Regions from separate parts of the Gordonia terrae genome, predicted to be linked through region 2. Evidence: riboswitches for the same ligand, from Rfam matches in the RefSeq annotation. Region 2 holds a riboswitch; each other region holds the start of a gene.
The links. Region 2 has a riboswitch for cobalamin ahead of BCM27_RS06550 (ABC transporter substrate-binding protein). Riboswitches for the same ligand answer to the same signal wherever they lie in the genome.
Positions count from the first base shown of each region.

Region 1: it holds a riboswitch for cobalamin, as region 2 does, so the genes downstream of both, metE (5-methyltetrahydropteroyltriglutamate--homocysteine S-methyltransferase) here and BCM27_RS06550 (ABC transporter substrate-binding protein) in region 2, are expected to answer to the same signal.
Region 3: it holds a riboswitch for cobalamin, as region 2 does, so the genes downstream of both, BCM27_RS09305 (CbtB domain-containing protein) here and BCM27_RS06550 (ABC transporter substrate-binding protein) in region 2, are expected to answer to the same signal.

Region 1 is NZ_CP016594.1:4,138,682-4,145,122, forward strand. Features, by position in the region: gene rpsD (30S ribosomal protein S4) at 1-108, opposite strand, end outside; gene rpsK (30S ribosomal protein S11) at 130-537, opposite strand; gene rpsM (30S ribosomal protein S13) at 537-905, opposite strand; gene rpmJ (50S ribosomal protein L36) at 1,116-1,229, opposite strand; gene infA (translation initiation factor IF-1) at 1,348-1,569, opposite strand; gene BCM27_RS18640 (iron chaperone) at 1,819-2,163, shown strand; cobalamin riboswitch at 2,260-2,477, shown strand; gene metE (5-methyltetrahydropteroyltriglutamate--homocysteine S-methyltransferase) at 2,624-4,927, shown strand; gene BCM27_RS18650 (pyruvate carboxylase) at 5,019-6,441, opposite strand, start outside.
Region 2 is NZ_CP016594.1:1,438,585-1,445,025, reverse strand. Features, by position in the region: gene BCM27_RS06560 (ABC transporter ATP-binding protein/permease) at 1-1,414, opposite strand, end outside; gene BCM27_RS06555 (ABC transporter permease) at 1,411-2,385, opposite strand; gene BCM27_RS06550 (ABC transporter substrate-binding protein) at 2,396-4,006, opposite strand; adenosylcobalamin (AdoCbl) riboswitch at 4,029-4,110, opposite strand; gene BCM27_RS06545 (TetR/AcrR family transcriptional regulator) at 4,216-4,797, shown strand; gene BCM27_RS06540 (flavin-containing monooxygenase) at 4,790-6,343, shown strand; gene BCM27_RS06535 (GMC family oxidoreductase N-terminal domain-containing protein) at 6,340-6,441, shown strand, end outside.
Region 3 is NZ_CP016594.1:2,049,020-2,055,460, reverse strand. Features, by position in the region: gene ppk2 (polyphosphate kinase 2) at 1-606, opposite strand, end outside; gene BCM27_RS25940 (three-helix bundle dimerization domain-containing protein) at 743-1,084, shown strand; gene BCM27_RS09320 (acyl-CoA dehydrogenase family protein) at 1,133-2,359, opposite strand; gene BCM27_RS09315 (histidine phosphatase family protein) at 2,475-2,966, opposite strand; gene BCM27_RS09310 (CbtA family protein) at 2,986-3,816, opposite strand; gene BCM27_RS09305 (CbtB domain-containing protein) at 3,858-4,094, opposite strand; cobalamin riboswitch at 4,170-4,306, opposite strand; gene BCM27_RS09300 (ATP-dependent helicase) at 4,368-6,441, shown strand, end outside.

The DNA.
Region 1 (6,441 bases), 2.7 Mb from region 2:
GTGCTGGCCGGGCGGGTAGGGGCGACGCTCGAACGCTGCGTCTCCACCGATGAGGTCGACGCGGAGACGACGGGACTTCTTTGTTGCGGGGCCGGTATAACGAGCCATGTCTTATCTCTTCCTTTCCCGCTAGACCCGGCGCCGCTTGGGCGGACGGCAACCGTTGTGCGGCTGCGGGGTCACATCGGAGATGGTGCCGACCTCGAGGCCGGCTGCCTGCAGGGAGCGGATGGCGGTCTCGCGACCCGAGCCCGGTCCCTTGACGAAGACGTCGACCTTCTTGACGCCGTGTTCCTGGGCCTTGCGCGCAGCGTTCTCGGCCGCGAGCTGAGCCGCGAACGGGGTGCTCTTGCGCGAACCCTTGAAACCGACGTGGCCCGACGATGCCCAGCTGATGATGTTGCCGCTGGGGTCGCTGATCGACACGATGGTGTTGTTGAACGTCGACTTGATGTGCGCGTGGCCGTGCGGGACGTTCTTCTTATCGCGACGGCGGGTGCCCTTCTTGGGGCCTGCGCTACGTGACTTCGGAGGCATTACTTCTTCTTCCCGGCGATGGTCTTCTTCGGGCCCTTGCGAGTGCGGGCATTGGTCTTGGTGCGCTGTCCACGCACAGGCAGGCCACGACGGTGGCGCAGACCCTGGTAGCAGCCGATCTCGATCTTGCGACGGATGTCGGCCTGCACCTCGCGACGCAGGTCACCCTCGACCTTCACCGAGGCTTCGATGTACTCACGCAGCTTCGAGACGTCTGCGTCGGTGAGATCCTTGGCTCGCAGGTCGGGGCTCAGGCCCGTTCCCTCGAGGATCTCCTTGGAGGTGGTACGCCCAACTCCATAGATGTAGGTCAGTGCGATCTCCAGCCGCTTCTCGCGGGGGAGATCCACACCAGCAACACGTGCCATGTGGCGGATTTCCTTTTCGATTCTCAGAGGTCTGCTCCCAGTCCGTCCCGCGAGCTGGTGCCGAACCGTGTGTCCGGCCTCGTGGGCTCCGGCCTCTGATCCGGAGGTAGGCGGTGACGCGTCTGTCGCCGCTGGTGTTGGGAGGTCCTTGTGTGTTCAGTTGTCGATCTTCAGTTGTTCTGACTCAAGCGACCCGGAGGGTGCGCGTGATCAGCCCTGACGCTGCTTGTGACGCAGGTTCTCGCAGATCACCATGACCCGACCGTTGCGGCGGATCACCTTGCACTTCTCGCAGATCGGCTTGACGCTCGGCTGAACCTTCACGTCAATCTCTCCTGCTCGGCTCGCCCGCGCGCACGCCGAAAGCGGCCGTGCACGTGGGTGTCGGTCTCCTCCCGAACGGATGTCCGGGAAGTCTGTCCCCGGCATCGCCGGGAAAGTCTCACTTGTAGCGGTACACGATTCGCCCACGAGCCAGGTCGTAGGGCGAGAGTTCCACGACGACCCGATCCTCGGGCAGGATGCGGATGTAGTGCTGCCGCATCTTGCCGCTGATGTGGGCGAGAACCTTGTGTCCGTTCTCCAGCTCAATACGAAACATCGCATTGGGCAGGGGTTCGATCACTCGACCCTCGACCTCGATGGCCCCGTCTTTCTTCGCCATGTCCTCCGCGATCCTGGCCGTGACCACGACATCCGGGTGATGCCGCGGCGCATCGGCCGGGTTGAATCAGTGTTTGTCCGTTAGGGTGTGGGCACCGGTCCGCGAGGACCTGCACCCGGTGTGCGCCGACCGGGCCCACGTGCTGACACGCTGATGCCCGGCACGCGATGCGCACCGACGATCCATGTTACGCGAACGAGCAGGCCAGGCCAAATGCGTGCTCAGCGCCACGGAGAGAGGCCGCACCGGATGGGCACTGTCGACGACTATCTCGACGGACTCGACCCCGCCGACCGCGAGGTGGTCGGACGCATCTACGACGTCGCCCGCACCGCGGTCCCCGACACCACTCAGGGCAAGGGCTACGGCATGCCGGCCCTGACATATCGCGGGAGCCCGCTCCTCTCGGTGATGCGCACCAAGAAGCACATCGGTCTGTACCCGTTCAGCCCGGAGGCGGTCGACGCCGGGCGGCCGTTCCTCGACGGTTTCGACGTGGAGAAGGGCACCGTTCGGTTTCAGCCGGGGACTCCTCCTTCCGACGATGCGATCCGCGCGATGATGTCGTTTCGGCGCGATCAGATCGACGGCTGACCGCCCGAACGTCGAACTACCGGTGTTCAGCGGGTCGACTTTGCTGGGCTAGGGTCGATGACGCATGTGGTTCGCCGCGTCGGGGGTCGTTTCAGCTCTCCGTCCGCGGCGTCGAGTCGCCGGCATCACGCCGGCGGACGAGAGGGAATCCGGTTCGAATCCGGAGCTGTCCCCGCAGCGGTATGCCGTAACGACCACCGTCATCAGCACTGAGCTCCGGCTTGGGAAGCGACGGTCAGTAGGAACTTCGATCAGAGGGATCTCGATCGAGAGCGACGGTGAGCCCGAAGACCTGCCAGGTGTACCGGACGCGCCGCGTCCGGTGGCTCGCCGCCTCGAGGATTGGGCGCAGGTCGAACCGGCGATCGTCGCGTGCCCCCTGCCGGGCGTGACGTGGGTCCGATCGATCTCCCCTGCTGGGCGGTGAACCATCCACCGTCAGTAGGAGAAGTCGACGTCCATGTCCGACACCGTCCGCCGCAGCTCCGCGGCACCGTTCACCACCACCGTCCTCGGCACCGCACGCATCGGCCCCCGGCGCGAACTGAAGAGGGCCGTCGAAAGCTATTGGTCCGGCCGCATCGACCGGACCGAGCTCGCCACGGTCGCGCAGCGCCTACGCAGCGAGCAGTGGGCCGAGCTCACCGAGGCCGGCCACGACTCCGTCCCGGTCAACACGTTCTCGTACTACGACCAGGTGCTCGACACCACGGTCCTCCTCGACGCACTGCCGCCGAGGTTCGCCGAGATCGACGATCGGCTCGATCGCTACTTCGCGGCGGCCCGCGGAACCGCCGAGGTGACCCCACTCGAGATGACCAAATGGTTCGACACCAATTACCACTACCTGGTCCCCGAGATCGGCCCGTCGACCACGTTCCGGTTGAATCCGGCGAAGGTGCTGGCCGAGGTCGCCGAAGCCGGGGAACTGGGTCTCCCGGCCCGCCCGGTGATCGTCGGCCCGGTGACGTTCCTGGCGCTGTCGAAGGCGGTCGACGGGGCGGGCGCTCCGCTCGATCGCCTCGACGAGTTGGTGCCCCTGTACCGAGACCTCCTGACGCGGTTGGCTGACGCCGGCGTCGAGTGGGTTCAGCTGGACGAACCCGTCCTGGTGACCGATGCCGCCGCGGGCCTGGGTCCGCGGACCGAATCGGTGTACAACGCCCTGGGCTCCCACGAGCGCCGTCCGGCCATCGCGGTGGCGACGTACTTCGGTGACGCCGGTGATCGGTTGGCACACTTGGCCCGGACGCCGATCGAGGCCATCGCGGTCGACCTCGTCGACGGCTCGGTCGAGACGGTGGCCGGCACCCCCGGCCTGGCCGACAAGCTGCTGATCGCCGGCGTGGTGGACGGCCGCAACGTGTGGCGCACCGACCTGGACCAGGCCGCGGCGACGCTGGCCACCGTGCTCGGTTCCGCCCGTTCCATCGCCGTCTCGACGTCGTGCTCGACCCTGCATGTCCCCTACACCGTGGACGCGGAGGACGAGCTCGACACCAACCTTCGCGGTTGGCTCGCGTTCGCGGCCGAGAAATTCCTCGAGGTGGCGGTGTTGTCGTCGGCGTTGCGCGAAGGCCACGCCGCGCAGGCCGCCGCCTTCGCCGAGAGCTCGACGGCACTGGCCAGCCGTGCCACCGACCCTCGTTTGCACAACGCCGACGTCCGCGCACGCCTGGACGCCGTCACCGATGCCGACGCGACGCGCGGCCCGGCCGATGATCGCCTCGCCGCCCAGCAGGAGCGGCTGGGACTGCCCCCGCTGCCGACCACCACGATCGGTTCCTATCCGCAGACCTCTGCGATCCGACTGGCGCGGGCCGCGCTGCGATCGGGCGAGATCGACCGCACCGAGTACGAGGACCGGATGAAAGCGGAGATCGCGGACGTCGTGGCGCTGCAGGAATCGGTCGGCCTCGATGTGCTCGTCCACGGGGAACCCGAGCGCAATGACATGGTGCAGTACTTCGCCGAGCAGTTCGAGGGATATTTCGCGACGGCGAACGGTTGGGTGCAGTCCTACGGCTCGCGGTGCGTGCGGCCACCGATCCTGTTCGGCGATGTGAGCCGGCCGAAGCAGATGACAGTCGACTGGATCACCTACGCGCAGACGCTGACCAGCAAGCCGGTCAAGGGCATGCTGACCGGCCCGGTGACGATTCTTGCCTGGTCTTTCGTTCGCAACGACCAGCCGCTGTCGGCGTCTGCCGATCAGATCGCGCTCGCCATCCGCGACGAGACCGTCGACCTCGAGAGGGCAGGGGTCGGGATCATCCAGGTCGACGAACCCGCTCTGCGCGAGTTGCTGCCGTTGCGTGACGCGGACAAGCCCGGGTACCTGGCGTGGGCCGTTCGGGCGTTCCGCATCGCGACCTCCGGGGTCCGCGACGATACACAGATCCACACGCACCTCTGCTATTCGGAATTCGGCGAGGTCATCGGAGCGATCGCCGACCTCGACGCCGACGTCACCTCGATCGAGGCGGCGCGGTCGCACATGGAGGTGCTCGACGACCTCGACGAGGCCGGCTTCCGTAACGCGGTGGGCCCGGGTGTGTACGACATCCACTCACCGCGCGTGCCCGACCAGGACGAGATCTTCTCGGCCCTGTCGTCGGCGCTGTCGAGCGTCGGCGCTTCCCGTCTGTGGGTCAACCCGGATTGCGGGCTGAAGACCCGCGGGACCCCGGAGGTGGTGGACTCGCTCACCAACATGGTGGCCGCGGCAACACGACTGCGCGAGACGATCCCGCTGTCCGGCTAGGCAGTCAACCGGCTCGACAAATGACCCCGGCCGTCGCACTCTCCCGTGAGTGCGACGGCCGCGGTCTGCAATACCGACTGCTTGTTGTGCGTCAACCGATCTCGACGAGCAGATCGCCAGGAGCGACCTGCGTGACCGAGTCGATCGCCAGCCGCGCGATCTTGCCGCCGACAGGCGCGGTGATCGTGGCCTCCATCTTCATGGCCTCGATGGTGCCGACGGCCGCACCGGCGGCGACCTCGTCGCCGACACCGACACTCAGCGAGACGACCCCGGCGAACGGTGCGCCGACGTGACGGGGATTGGACCGGTCCACCTTCTCCGCAACGGCCACCTCGGCGTCGACCGACCGGTCACGCACCTGCACCGGCCGCAGCTGTCCGTTGAGGATGCACATGACGGTGCGCATGCCCTTGTCGTCGGGCTCACTGATCGCCTCGAGTCCGATGAGCAACTCCACACCCGGTTCGAGCTCGACGCGGTGCTCCTCGCCGTACCGCAACCCGTAGAAGAACTGGTTCGCCGACAGTCGTGAGGTGTCGCCGTAGGTTTCTTGATGGTCGTCGAACTCCTCTGTGGGGCCGGGGAACAGGAGCCGGTTGAGGGTGTGCTGCCGCTTCGGTCCTGGCGTGTCCAGTGCCACCGAGTCCTCGGCCGACAGGCCCTCGGTCGACGCCGCGTCGGGACGGCCCTCGAGCGCCACGGTGCGGAGCGGCTCCGGCCACCCGCCGGCCGGGTCGCCGAGCTCGCCGCGCAGGAAGCCGACCACCGAGTCCGGGACATCGTGGGATCGCGGATCGGCGGCGAACTCTTCGGCGGTGATCCCCTTGCCCACCAGTGCCAGCGCGAGATCGCCCACGACCTTCGACGACGGGGTGACCTTGATCAGCCTGCCCAGCATGCGGTCGGCGGCGGCATAGGCTTCCTCGACCGCCTCGAACCGGTTCCCGAGCCCGAGCGCGATGGCTTGTTGCCGCAGGTTCGACAGTTGCCCGCCCGGGATCTCATGGGTGTACACACGTCCGGTCGGCGACGGCAGCCCGGATTCGAAGGGCGCGTATACTTTTCGCAGCGCTTCCCAGTATGGTTCGAGATCGCAGACCGCCTGGAGGTCGAGGCCGGTGTCGCGGTCGGAATGCGCGGCCGCGGCGACGATAGCGGACAGCGCGGGCTGGCTGGTGGTGCCGGCCAGCGCGGCGCTGGCGCCGTCAACCGCTGACGCTCCGGCCTGCCACGCTGCGAGATAGGTCGCCAACTGCCCACCGGGGGTGTCGTGGGTGTGCACGTGCACCGGCAGATCGAACTCCCGGCGCAACGCCGACACCAGCGTTGTCGCAGCAGGGGCACGCAGCAGCCCGGCCATGTCCTTGATCGCCAGCACGTGCGCACCGGCATCGACGATCTGCTCGGCCAGCCGGAGGTAGTAGTCGAGGGTGTACAGATCTTCGGCCGGGTCCGCCAGGTCGCCGGTGTAGGACATGGCCACTTCCGCCACCGCCGCGCCGGTCTCGCGG
Region 2 (6,441 bases):
CGATGACCGTGCGTCCACTGCGGAGACGGTCCAACACCCCGACCAGTTCGTCCGCCGTGGCCGCGTCCAGACCGCTCGTCGGCTCGTCGAGGACGAGCACGCCCGGGGAGCCGAGGAGGGCGATCGCGAGCAGAACCCGTTGTTGCTGGCCGCCGGACAGCTGCGCCGGATACCTGCGGAGGAACTCGCGGTCCGTCGGCAATCCGAGTTCGGCGAGCAGGATCTCGATGTCCCGGGCACGACGCGACCGGTGGGCGCGTCGGACTTCTCGGAGGGCCGAACCGATCCGCATGGACGGGTTGAGCGAGGTACCGGGGTCCTGCGGTACGTATCCGAGCCGTCGACCGCCGTCGGCGGGAGCCTGCACACGCACGGTCCCGGCGGTGACGAATCCGGGTGGCAGCGCGTCGACGAGAGCGAGTGCCGTCGTGGTCTTTCCGGCACCGGAGGGTCCGACGACGGCCAGGGTCTCGCCACGGCGGACCTCGAGAGCGTCGATCGCGACGAGCGGGGTGCCATCAGGTGCCGCCACCGTGAGCCCCGACACCGATATCGGGTTCCCGGCCGTGGCATCCGGACGGCCCAGCGGCCGCCGGACACGTTGTCGCGGACCACGAGGTGAGGGCTCGGGGGGTTCGGACAACCGGTCGACGAGCAGGTTCACCGCCACGACCAGCGCTGCGATGCATACGGCAGGCACGACGACCGGCCAGGGGGTCAACGCCATCCCGCCCTTGTTCTCGGTGACCATCAACGCCCAGTCCGGCTGTGGCTGAGTCACTCCGAGACCGAGGAAGCTGCCCGCGGTGACGAGCGCGATGGTTCCCGAGACCCGTATCCCGGCGTCGGCCAGCAACACCGGCCGCAGGTTCGGCAGTACCTGGGCCACCGCGATCCATCGCAGTGTCTCGCCGCGGGCGATCGCGGCTTCGACGAAACCCGCGTCCATGAGTTCGATCGTCGCCGTCCGCACGATCTTCGCCACCCATGGCACCGTCGCGACTCCGACGGTGAGGCACACCGCGACCGGGCCCTTCCCCATCGTCGTCGCGATGACCACGAGCAGGAGAAACCATGGCAGGACGGTGATCGCGTCGACCGGGCGCATCACCCAGCCGTCGAGCCGGCGTGACATTCCCGCGGTGACTCCGAGGAGAACGCCGACGACGTACGACACCGACAGCGCGACCGCGGTCATCAGTATTAGCCGGTGACCACCGTGTAGAACGCGTGACAGGACGTCGCGTCCGACGAAATCGGTTCCGAGCCAATGGTTCGACGACGGTGTCTCGAACGGCACCGAGGCGATCGCGGTCGGCGAGAACGGTGCGACGAACGGCCCGAGGACAATGACGATCACGAGGACGCCCAACACCGCAGCGGGGCCGACGAGCCGTCGACAGCGCGTGCTCATGACCGGCTGCGTCCGATGACACCCCGTGCGGCCGGCGACGAGCCGAGCGCCACGAGGTCGGCGAGGAGATACACGAGCAGCCCGTACGCGGCCAACAGCACCGCCACCGACTGCACGAAGATCAGATCGCGTCCGGAGATGGCCCGCAGGAGTTCGTGCGCCACACCCGGATACGCGAACACGACTTCGATGACCGCGATACCGCCGACGAGCCCGACGACGGCTCCCGCCAGCGGTTGCACCGACGCGGAGATCGCGTTGGGCGCCGCATGACGCACGACGAGCCGGAATTCGCCGACCCCGTTCGCCCGCGCCGCCGAGATGTACGGCGCGCGCATCGCTTCCGTCATCCGGGCGCGGACGAGTCGCACCGGATGCGGTGCCAGCCCGATGAGCAGGCACAGCACCGGTAGCACCAGCACCTCCGGACGGTCGAGCGCCGATGTGCCCGTCGGTACGAGCGACACCGCGGGCAGCACCCCCATCCCGATCGCCACCCAGGCAATCAGTACGACACCGACCACGAACGCGGGGACGGATTCCGCCGCGAGCGCCGCAGTACTGAGCAACCGGTCCCAGCGCGAACCCGGCCGTGCGCCGGCGGCGACGCCGATCGCCAGCGCCGCCGGGACCAGGACGACGACGGTGACGATCGCGAGGATCACCGAGTTCGCGAGTCGCCCGTCGAGGATCTCGGCGACCGGACGGCCCGAGAGTTGCGACACGCCGAGGTCCCCGGTGAGGAAACCGCCTGCCCAGTCGAGGAACCGTACGACTGCCGGACGATCGAGTCCCAGTTCCGCGCGCAGAGCGGCCACCTGAGCCGGATCCGGTTGGCCCGCGGCTCCTCTCGACAACCGGGTCGTGGCGGCATCACCCGGGAGCAGTTCGAAGAGCACGAAGATCGACACCGCAACGACAGCGAGCACGGCCAACGCCCCGGCCAACCGGCCCGCGACATACCGCAACACGACGAGTCCCCTAGCGCTGCTGGAGCCAGGTGCCCGTGAAGGAGGCCCACTGCCCGGTGCCGGGCACCCCGTCGGTGATGCCCTGCACGGTGTTGCGGACGCCCGTCGGCTGCAGGGCGAAACTGTGGATGAGGTAACCGCTGTCGTTCCAGAGTTCGTCCTGCAGTTCCCGGTACAACTCACCACGGCGAGCCGGGTCCATCTCGGCGCGAGCCTGGGCGAAGGTGGCATCCCACGCAGGACGACGCCAGGCGGTCGCGTTGGCCGGGGCGTCCGAGGTGAGGGTCTGCCCGTAGAAGTAGTCCAGACTGTAGTTCCACCAACCGGACTGGGTGAGGGGCTTTGACCCGACGACCTGGGAGAAGTAGGTGTCGCCCGGCTCGACAGCGAGGTTGACGGTGATCCCGGCGGCCTTGGCCTGCTCGGCGAAGAGGGTCGCCGAGGCCAACTGGCCGGGACTGACGTCCGCGGTGTGCAGGGTGACGACGAGGTTCTCCTTGCCCGCCTCTCGGAGCAGGCGGCGAGCCCGTTCCGGGTCGTACGCGCGTTGCGGCATGTCGGCGTAGAACGGTGCGCCCTTGCCGTACAGGTCGTTGCCGACCTCGGCGAACCCGTAATACACCTTGTCGACCATCGCCTGCCGGTCCACCGACAGCTTGAGGGCCTCCCGTACTCGCGGATCGTCGAACGGCGCGAGGTCGGTACGCATCGTGAACGAGCTCATCGTGCCCACCGGCGGCGTCACGAGGTAGACGTCGGACTGCGATCGCAGGATGTTGCCCTGCGCCGGCGAGAGTTCGTAGACGACGTCGGCCTCCTGCGAGCCGAACGCGTTGAATCTGGCGTCGGCTTCGGCGACCTGGAGGATCTCCAGCCCGTCGAGGTGGGGCCGCTGATCCCAGTGGTTCTCGTTGCGGGTCAACACCGACCGGTCGCCCGGCGACCACGACTCCAGAACGAACGGGCCGGTCCCCACGGGAAGCGACGACGGCGTGAATTCCGTCGTACCGTCCTTGATCACGTAGACGTACCAACCGGCGAGCACCGAACCGAAGTCGGCGACGGGTTCTCTCATCGACACCACGACGGCGTGATCGCCGTCGGGCCTGGTGCGGGACAGGTCGATGATGTCGAGGTCACCGGCCGACGGTTTCTCCTCGTCGAGCATGCGCTCGAGACTCCACATGACATCGCGAGACGTGAACGGCGAACCGTCACTGAACTCGACGCCCCGGCGCAGCGCCATCCGCCACTGCGAGCCGTCGGCGTTGGGTTCCAGCGACTCGGCGAGCCGATAGTCGAGGGTGAGGTCGTTGTTGTAGTCGACGAGGTGATCCCACACCGCCTTGGACAGTGCGCCACCCGCCGAGTGGCCGACGACGTGCGGGTCGAGGACATCGGCGGTCGCCGAGGTGCCCGCGAAGACGACGCGCAACGTGCCGCCGGGGACCGGGGTACCGCCGCTCGGAGCGCCTGCCGGGCTCGGCCGGTCGGCACAACCGGCGAGCAGGCCCACCGCGCCGAGACCGGCGAGGCCGGCGATCCCACCGGCTCCGCGTAGCAGCCGGCGTCGGGTCAATTCGGGAGCTGCGTGCGCAGCTGTCGATCTTGAATTTTTCATGTCCATCCTCGTGGGTCGCGAAGACGCAAGCGATCTGGCTTCCCGATCGAGGTCGGGTCACAGTTGCGGGACAGCCCCGGATTCGCACCGGGTTCCCTTGCGTCCCGGTCATCGTACGGAGTGGCCAATCACGACATCGCATGCGGCGTGCGGTGGATGATCTCCGGAACTTACAAGCAGTCCGGACTGTTTGTGCTATCGTCGTCGATGTGACCGAGCCCACCCGAGCCCCGCGCCGACGCACGCAGGCCGAACGCACCGCGACCACGCGTGCGCTCATCCTCGACGCGACCGTCGACGCCCTGGTCGACGTCGGCTACGCCGCCACCACGACGCAGGAGGTCAACCGCCGGGCAGGTATCTCCCGCGGCGCTCTCCTGCATCACTTCCCCACCCGGGAATCACTGGTGGTCGCCGCGGTCGGACACCTGGTCGAGCGTCGGCTGGCAGAGATCCTGTCGCGGCCCCGGACGGGTCACGAGGGACTCGAGATACTCATCGAGGCGTTCAGCGGCCCGCTGTTCGACGCCGCTCTCGAGCTGTGGGTCGCCGCCCGCTGCGACGTCGGATTGCGAACCGCGATCATCCCGCTGGAACAGCAGGTGTCCGACGCACTCGCCGTCGGTTGTGCCGAGTTGTTCGGTGACCGGTACACCGCCGCGGAACTCGAACTCTCCATCGAACTCGCACGCGGATTGGCGGTGTCGCGCATCCTGCGCTCACCCGACGCCGACCGCGCGCTGCTCGACCACCTCCTGCCCGTATGGAAGGAACTCCTGACCCATGACTGAACCCAGTCCGACTCTCCCGCAGCAGAACACGCTGCCCCGGCGCGTGGACGTCCTCGTCGTCGGCGTCGGGTTCGGCGGTCTCGCCGCCCTGCATCGTCTTCGCACGGATCATCCGCAGCTGCAGACGCTGGCCATCGAACGTGGCGACGGCGCGGGTGGGGTCTGGCGCGAGAACGACTACCCGGGCGCGGCCTGCGACGTCCCGACGTCGCTGTACTCCCTGTCCTTCGCCCCCAACCCGGACTGGTCCAACACCTACGGTCGCCGCCACGAGATCCACCAGTATCTGCGTTCGGTCGCAGCCGATTTCGCCGACCAGATCCGTTACAACTGTGCACTCACATCGGCTCACTGGGACGGCGCGGCGCAGGAATGGATCGTGGTCACAACGGATGGCGAGATCCGCTGCCGCTACCTGGTCGCGGCGCCGGGAGCGCTGTCCGAGCCGGGTCTGCCACCGGTCGCCGGCGCCGATGAGTTCACCGGCACCGTGTTCCACTCCGCTCAGTGGGACCACTCCCACGACCTCCGCGGACGTCGCGTCGCGATCGTCGGCACCGGCGCGTCGGCGATCCAGATCGTGCCCGAGATCGTTGACGAGGTCGGACATCTCACGGTCTTCCAGCGCACTCCCGCTTGGGTCGTGCCGCGTCTGGACCGCACCATCGGCTCCCTCGAACGCGCACTCTATCGCCGCGTCCCCGGTGTCCACCGGCTCGTCCGGCGGATGGTGTGGACCTATCGCGAGGCCTACGTCCTGATGATGGCCCGCAACCCCAAACTGCTCCCGATCGCCAAGACCATCGCGCTGGCGCAGCTGCGGATCCAGGTCCGTGACGGCGACCTGCGCCGTCGGCTCACCCCCGACTACACCATCGGTTGCAAGCGGATGCTGTTGACCAACAAATGGTTCCCCGCATTGCAGCGCGACAATGCAACGGTGACCGGCGCGATCACCCGCCTCACCGCACGCGGCGCCGTCGACGACCAGGGCCGCGAACACGAGGTCGACACGGTCGTGTTCGCGACCGGGTTCACACCCACCGAACCGCCGATCGCGTCGGCGATCACCGGACGCGACGGGCGCACCCTGGCCCAGGCGTGGGCGGGATCGCCGCGCGCCTACCGCGGCGTCGAGATCCACGGCTTCCCCAACCTGTTCTTCCTGTACGGCCCCAACACCAATCTGGGTCACAGCTCGATCGTGCTCATGCTGGAACCGCAGGCGTACTACATGAGCAAGGCACTCTCCGAGCTGTCCCGCAGCGGCCGTTCGACCTTCGAGGTCACCGACACCGCCCAGGACCGGTACAACGCCGACCTCGATCCCGAACTCGAACGCACCGTATGGAATTCGGGCGGATGCTCGAGCTGGTATCTCGACTCCACCGGACGAAACTCGGTGATGTGGCCGAAGTTCACGAGCGACTTCCGCCGGATGATGTCGTCGTTCGACCCGGCCGATCACCGATTCGACGCCGCGATCCCACCCGCGGCCGCCACCGACGCAACCGAACCCGACACCGAGAGGACCGTCGCACCGTGAGTTCGACCCCAGACCATTACGACGCCATCGTCATCGGCTCCGGTTTCGGCGGTTCGGTTGCGGCCCTGCGTCTCACCGAAAAGGGCTACCGGGTCGCG
Region 3 (6,441 bases), 610 kb from region 2:
CGAATAGTCGTACCAGCGGCTGTAGGACGCGAGGTCCATGTCGGACAGCTTCCAGATCTTCCGCGGATCGTCGATCCGGCTCTGCAGGCGAAGGGTCTGCTGTTCCTCGCTGATCTCGGGCCAGTACTTGAGCAGAATGATCCCCGACTCGACCATCGACCGTTCTACCGTGGGCACCTGTTCCAGGAACTGGTGGGCCTGCTTCTCCGTGCAGAACCCGAGCACTCGTTCGATACCGGCCCGGTTGTACCAACTGCGGTCGAAGATGACGACCTCGCCCGCCGCGGGCAGATGCGGAATGTACCGCTGGAGGTACATCTGCGACTTCTCCCGTTCGGTGGGAGCGGGCAGCGCGACCACGCGGAAGACCCGCGGGCTCACCCTGGCCGTGATCGCCTTGATGACACCACCTTTGCCCGCCGTGTCCCGGCCCTCGAAGACGATGCAGACCTTCGCCCCGGTCGCACGGACCCATTCCTGCATGGCGACCAACTCGGCGTGCAGCGGTTCGAGATGCTTGCGGTACTTCTTGCCCGACATCGGGCCCGACGGGCCGTCGTGATCCGGGCCTCGGAGTTGACCCGAGGACGATGAGAAATCAGGCATGGCCGTACGCTCCCGTGGCTGGACCGAATGACTAACTGGTCATTCTGTGCCACGTCCGAGACATCCGCGCGGTAACCGACGAAGACGACGCGCAATTGTCGTGGCCGGTACGGGGCACACCGTCGCATGCTCGATCGTGACCAATCGTTTCCCCGATGAGCCGGCAGCCGCAAAGGTTTTCCCGCAGAATGTGCCAATGGCTCGGGTTGAGGAGATGCTCGAAGTCGAACAGGTGATTCGTCGCCTGATCGCACGGTTTCCGGTTATGACTGTCGATGACATCAACGCTCGTGTGCGCGCCATTCACGGACGGTTCGCCGACTGCAAGGTCAGGATTTTCGTGCCGTTGCTGATCGAAAAGGCGGCTCGACGCGACATCGAGGACTTCCTGGCACAGCCGGACCACCTGACGCTTGTGTCGCCGACGCCCGGTACCACGCCGCGGGCGCCCGAGGTGCGCGCCGACGAGGTCGCCTGAACCCGGCCCGATCGTGTCGGCATGGTCCGACACGACCGGGCCTGTTCGTCAGCCCCGCAGCAGCCCCTTGGCGACATGGGTCACCTGGATCTCGTTGCTCCCCGCGTAGATCATGAGCGACTTGGCATCGCGCGCAAGCTGTTCCACGCGGTACTCGGCCATGTAACCGTTGCCGCCGAACAACTGCACCGCCTCCATCGCGACGTCGGTGGCCGCCTTGGACGAGTACAGCTTCATCGCCGACGCCTCGGACAAGCTCAGCGGCTTGCCCGCCCTGCCCCGCTCGAGGGCACTGAAGAGCATGTTCTGGACGTTGATGCGCGCGACCTCCATCTCGGCCAGCTTGAGCTGGATGAGCTGGAACTGTGCGATCTCCTGGCCCCACAGCTTGCGGTTCTTCGCGTAGTCGATCGAAAGCCGTTGCGCCTCGTTGATGATGCCCAGCGAGAGGGCGGCGATCCCGACCCGCTCCGCGGTGAAACCGGCCTTGGCGCCTTCGGATCCGCGCGCGTCCGAACCGGTGTCCTCGGTCTCGCCGAGCAGTCGGTCCTTGCCGACGCGCACGTTGTCGAAGAACAGCTCGCCCGTCGGCGAACTCATCATGCCCATCTTCTTGAACGGCTTACCCTGGGTGAGCCCCGGCATACCCTTGTCCAGCACGAACGACAGCACCTTGCGGTCGCGCATCGGCGTTCCGCTGCCGTCGTCGAGCTTGGCGAACACGACGATGGTGTCGGCGTAGGGGCCGTTCGTGATGAAGGTCTTCTGCCCGTTGAGGATGTAGTCGTCACCGTCACGACGAACCGTGGTCTTCATGCCGCCGAGCGCATCCGACCCGGAGTCGGGTTCGGTGATCGCCCAGGCGCCGACCTTCTCCATGGTCACCAACTCGGGCAGCCAGCGCTTCTTCTGCGCGAGCGTGCCCTTGCCGCGGATGGTCGAGGCGGTCAGCCCCATGCTCACTCCCAGCGACGCGACGAGGCCCAGACACACACCCGCGAGCTCGATGTTGACCATCATGAACATCGATCCGCCCATGCCGCCGCCATCGCCGGAGGACTTCTTCTTCTCGCCCTTGGCTTCTGCCTCGAGCTCCTTCTCGAGCGCATCCTTGGCCATGGCATCGACACCGAAGCTCGACAACAGCTTGCGGGTGATGTCGTACGGCGGCAGGACGCCGGACTCGAGTTCGTCGAGATGGGGCCGGATCTCCTTGTCGATGAACGCCCGCAAGGCGTCCCGAACCATCAGATCTTCATCGGACCACTCGAACATCGTCACACTCCCAGACCGGTGTCCGCCCGGGGCGAACATGTTTCAGTTTTGTCGTCCCCAACTGTGTCAGGAGTCACTGCCGATGTCTAGGTACGCCGTCGCGAATCTGTTCCTATCAGGTGTTTGCGCAGGTGTAGATGGTCGCCGGGCGGACCTCGTGGGCGAAGAACCGCTCCACGCCCGGGCACAGCAGGGCCTGGGCCACCGGCATCGCCACCACCACCCAACGGTCGGCGAGCCCGGAGCGGCCGTCGCGCCAGAGATGGACGCGGCCGACGAAATCCGCAAGGCTCTCGCCCCCGTGTGGCCGGGCACCGGGATCGGCGAACCACGCGCCGAGCTCGACGGGATCGATCTCCTCCGGAGTGCGGCCTGCCCACGCTCCGACGTCCAGCGTCCGCAGGGCGTCGTCGACGAGGGCGTCGGAGGCACCCAGGAGTTCGGCGGTCTCCCGGGTCGCGATCTCCGGACCACAACTGCCGACCGTGCGCGTGGAAGTCGCGGCCAGGCGGAGCACGTCCCGGCGGCCCCGCTCGTCCAGAACCTGATCACCGCCGAATCGCACCGACCGATTGGGGCCGGTGCGACCGGCGGTGATGATCTGCATGCGCGAAACGATCGCCGCCTCAGTGCTGGGCGGCGACCGCCGGGGCGCGGTCGGCGGTACGCGAGCGCGCCATCGCCCCCAGCAGCAGGGCGAACACCACGGTGAGAACCGTCCACAGGATCACCTGGTTGGCGATGGCGTAGACCCGGAAGTCCCCGATCACGTCACCGGGGAAGCCCGGGAACACGATCTGACCGGCGTCGTTGCGAACCGGCTCGGGGACCTCGGCGAAGGACGGCAGGAACGCGAGCACGATCGCTACGCCGGCCAGGTAGGCGGCGACAGCGGCGACGGCCGAGACGAATCCGCCGATCCGCGGACGCAGCCACAACGCCAGGACCACGGCCGCGATGGCCAGGATCACCGACGCCACACTGATGGTGAGGAAGGCTCCGGTTCTCTCGCCGATGGTGTCGTCGTCGCCGACGGCGGGCGGATTCGCCGGGTAGGCGAAGAACGGCACGGCGAACACGGCGACGAAACCGATCGCGCCGAGCACACCCGCGACCGCGCGCGGGTCGGTCGCGGGATGGCGACTGCCGAGATGACTCCAGAGCACCGTGAACGCCACCGCGAAGAACGCACCCATGCACACCGCGAACACGACGTTGCCGACACCGGCGCCGAGGTTCTCCTGCATGGCCCGCGTGAACAGCTCGCCGCCCTCACCGTGCGTGTGGCCACCCGGTTCGGCGGCGTGGGCCAGTGCCTCCTCGGCCTCCGAGCGGGCGCCTTCGTAGTCGATGGCCTTGGCGACGACCGGTTCGAGGTAGAACCGGGCGAACACGAACGAGACGATTCCGGCGATCAGACCTGCGAGCAGGCCGGCGCCGATGAATTTCTTCTCCATATGTACTTGGCTTCCTGTGGGATACGGCCGGTCAGGCCGGCTCAGTGGCAGGGGAAGCCGAGGAAGTGGCGTGCGTCGTGCACGAACTCGTGGACGTGGGTGTCGGAGCCGAAGACGGACACGACGCCCTGGTCGTACCCGAGGAAGTAGTAGGCGAGACCCGCCAGGAGCACGGTCAGGCTGAGCCAGAGGGCTGCACTCGCGACCGACAGGTTCGGTACGGGCAGGGCACGGGCCGGGGCGGCCTGTACGGCTGCAACAGTGCGGGGAGCTGTCATGGTGGGGTCCTTTCGCCGATCTCGCGTCGGAGATGTCGTGGTGTAGCAGTCCGGAGGACTGCTACACGCCGGCACGGCATCCTGACTCACGTCACCCCGTCACCATCGACCGCGTCGATATGTCGACACGTCGACCGCGTCGACATATCTACGGTGTCGATATGGGCAGCGTTCACAGTGGCGCGACCGTTCCGGACTCTCACCGGATTCCCCGCACAGGCGTGGGATGACTCTATACCGCGTTCTGTCGTACGCGTGAGACATAGTGGAGAGATGCCCCGCGCTTCGGTGCTCGACCGCTTCACCGCCCCCACCCGACGGTGGTTCTCCGGCGCCTTCACCGCTCCCACCGCCGCGCAGAAGGGTGCGTGGACGTCGATCGCCGACGGCTCGCACACCTTGGTCATCGCCCCCACCGGATCGGGCAAGACCCTCGCCGCGTTCCTGTGGGCCCTCGACCGCCTCGCCGCCGACCCGGACTCGCGGCCCGCCGGCACCAAGGTCCTCTACATCTCGCCGCTCAAGGCATTGGCCGTCGACGTCGAACGCAACCTGCGGGCCCCGCTGACCGGCATCACGCGGGCGGCTCAGGAGCTCAACCTGCCCGAACCGAACATCACCGTCGGCGTCCGGTCCGGTGACACCTCCGCCGCGGACCGCCGCGCACTGGTCAAGACACCGCCCGACATCCTGATCACGACGCCGGAGTCGCTGTATCTGATGCTCACGTCGGCCGCGCGAGAGAGCCTCACCGGCGTCCAGGCCGTCATCGTCGACGAGGTGCACGCGGTCGCCGCCACCAAGCGCGGTACGCACCTCGCGCTGACCCTCGAACGACTCGACGAGCTGCTCGAGAAGCCCGCGCAGCGGATCGGGTTGTCGGCGACCGTCCGGCCGCCGGAGGTGGTGGCGGGGTTCCTGTCCGGCGCCGCGCCGTGTCAGGTGGTCAAGCCCAAGGCCGACAAGACGTTCGACCTCCGCGTCGATGTCCCGGTCGAGGACATGGCCAACATCCCACCCCCGGTGTCCGATGCCGACCCCGCCGCACTCGACGACGCGTTCTCCCCGACCGCCGGGTCGCTGTGGCCGTACGTCGAGGCCTCGATCGTCGACCAGATCGAGGCCAACCGGGCGACGATCGTGTTCGCCAACTCCCGGCGCCTCGCCGAGAAACTCACCGCCCGGCTCAACGAGATCCACGCCGAACGCCACGGGCAGCCGGCCGAACCGACCGGCAATCCGTCGGTCGCCGGCGGCGCCCCCGCGTTCGTCATGGGCAGCGGCGCGAGCTCGGGCGCCGAACCCGTCCTGGCCCGCGCGCATCACGGCTCGGTCAGCAAGGAGCAGCGCGCCCAGATCGAGGACGACCTGAAGGCCGGGCGCCTGTCCTGCGTCGTCGCGACCAGCTCCCTCGAACTCGGCATCGACATGGGCGCGGTCGACCTCGTGATCCAGGTGGAGTCCCCGCCGTCGGTGGCCAGCGGGCTGCAGCGCATCGGCCGCGCCGGCCACCAGGTCGGCGAGATCAGCCAGGGCATCCTGTACCCGAAGCACCGCACCGATCTCCTGCACTGCACCGTGACGGTGAGCCGCATGCTCGACGGGGCGATCGAGGAGATCAAGGTCCCGCAGAATCCCCTCGACATCCTCGCCCAGCAGACCATCGCGGCCGCCGCGGTCGACGACCTCGAGGTCGACCACTGGTACGAGGTGATTCGCCGCGCGGCGCCCTATCGCGAACTGGGCCGGGGCGTCTTCGACGCGACCCTCGACCTGATCGCGGGTCGTTTTCCGTCGGACGAGTTCGCCGAACTGCGCCCGCGGGTGAACTGGGACCGCGACGCCGGGGTGATCACCGGCCGGCGCGGAGCGCAGCGGCTCGCGGTCACCTCGGGCGGTTCCATCCCCGACCGCGGCCTCTTCGGTGTGTTCATGGTCGGCGAGAAGGCAACGCGCGTCGGCGAACTCGACGAGGAGATGGTCTACGAGTCGCGTGTCGGCGACGTCTTCGCACTCGGCGCGACCAGCTGGCGGATCGAGGACATCACCCACGACCGCGTCCTGGTCTCCCCCGCGTTCGGTCAGCCGGGCCGGTTGCCGTTCTGGATCGGCGACGCGATCGGACGCCCCGCCGAACTCGGCGCCGCGATCGGTGCGTTCACCGGTGCGATCGCCGACCCCGGCAAGCTCGACGACCATGCCGCACGCCTCGGCCTCACCGACAACGCCCGCACCAACCTCGAGACCCTCATCGCCGAGCAGCGGGAGTCGACCGGACACCTCCCCACCGACCGCACCCTGGTGGTCGAGCGGTTCCGTGACGAGCTCGGCGACTGGCGGGTGATCC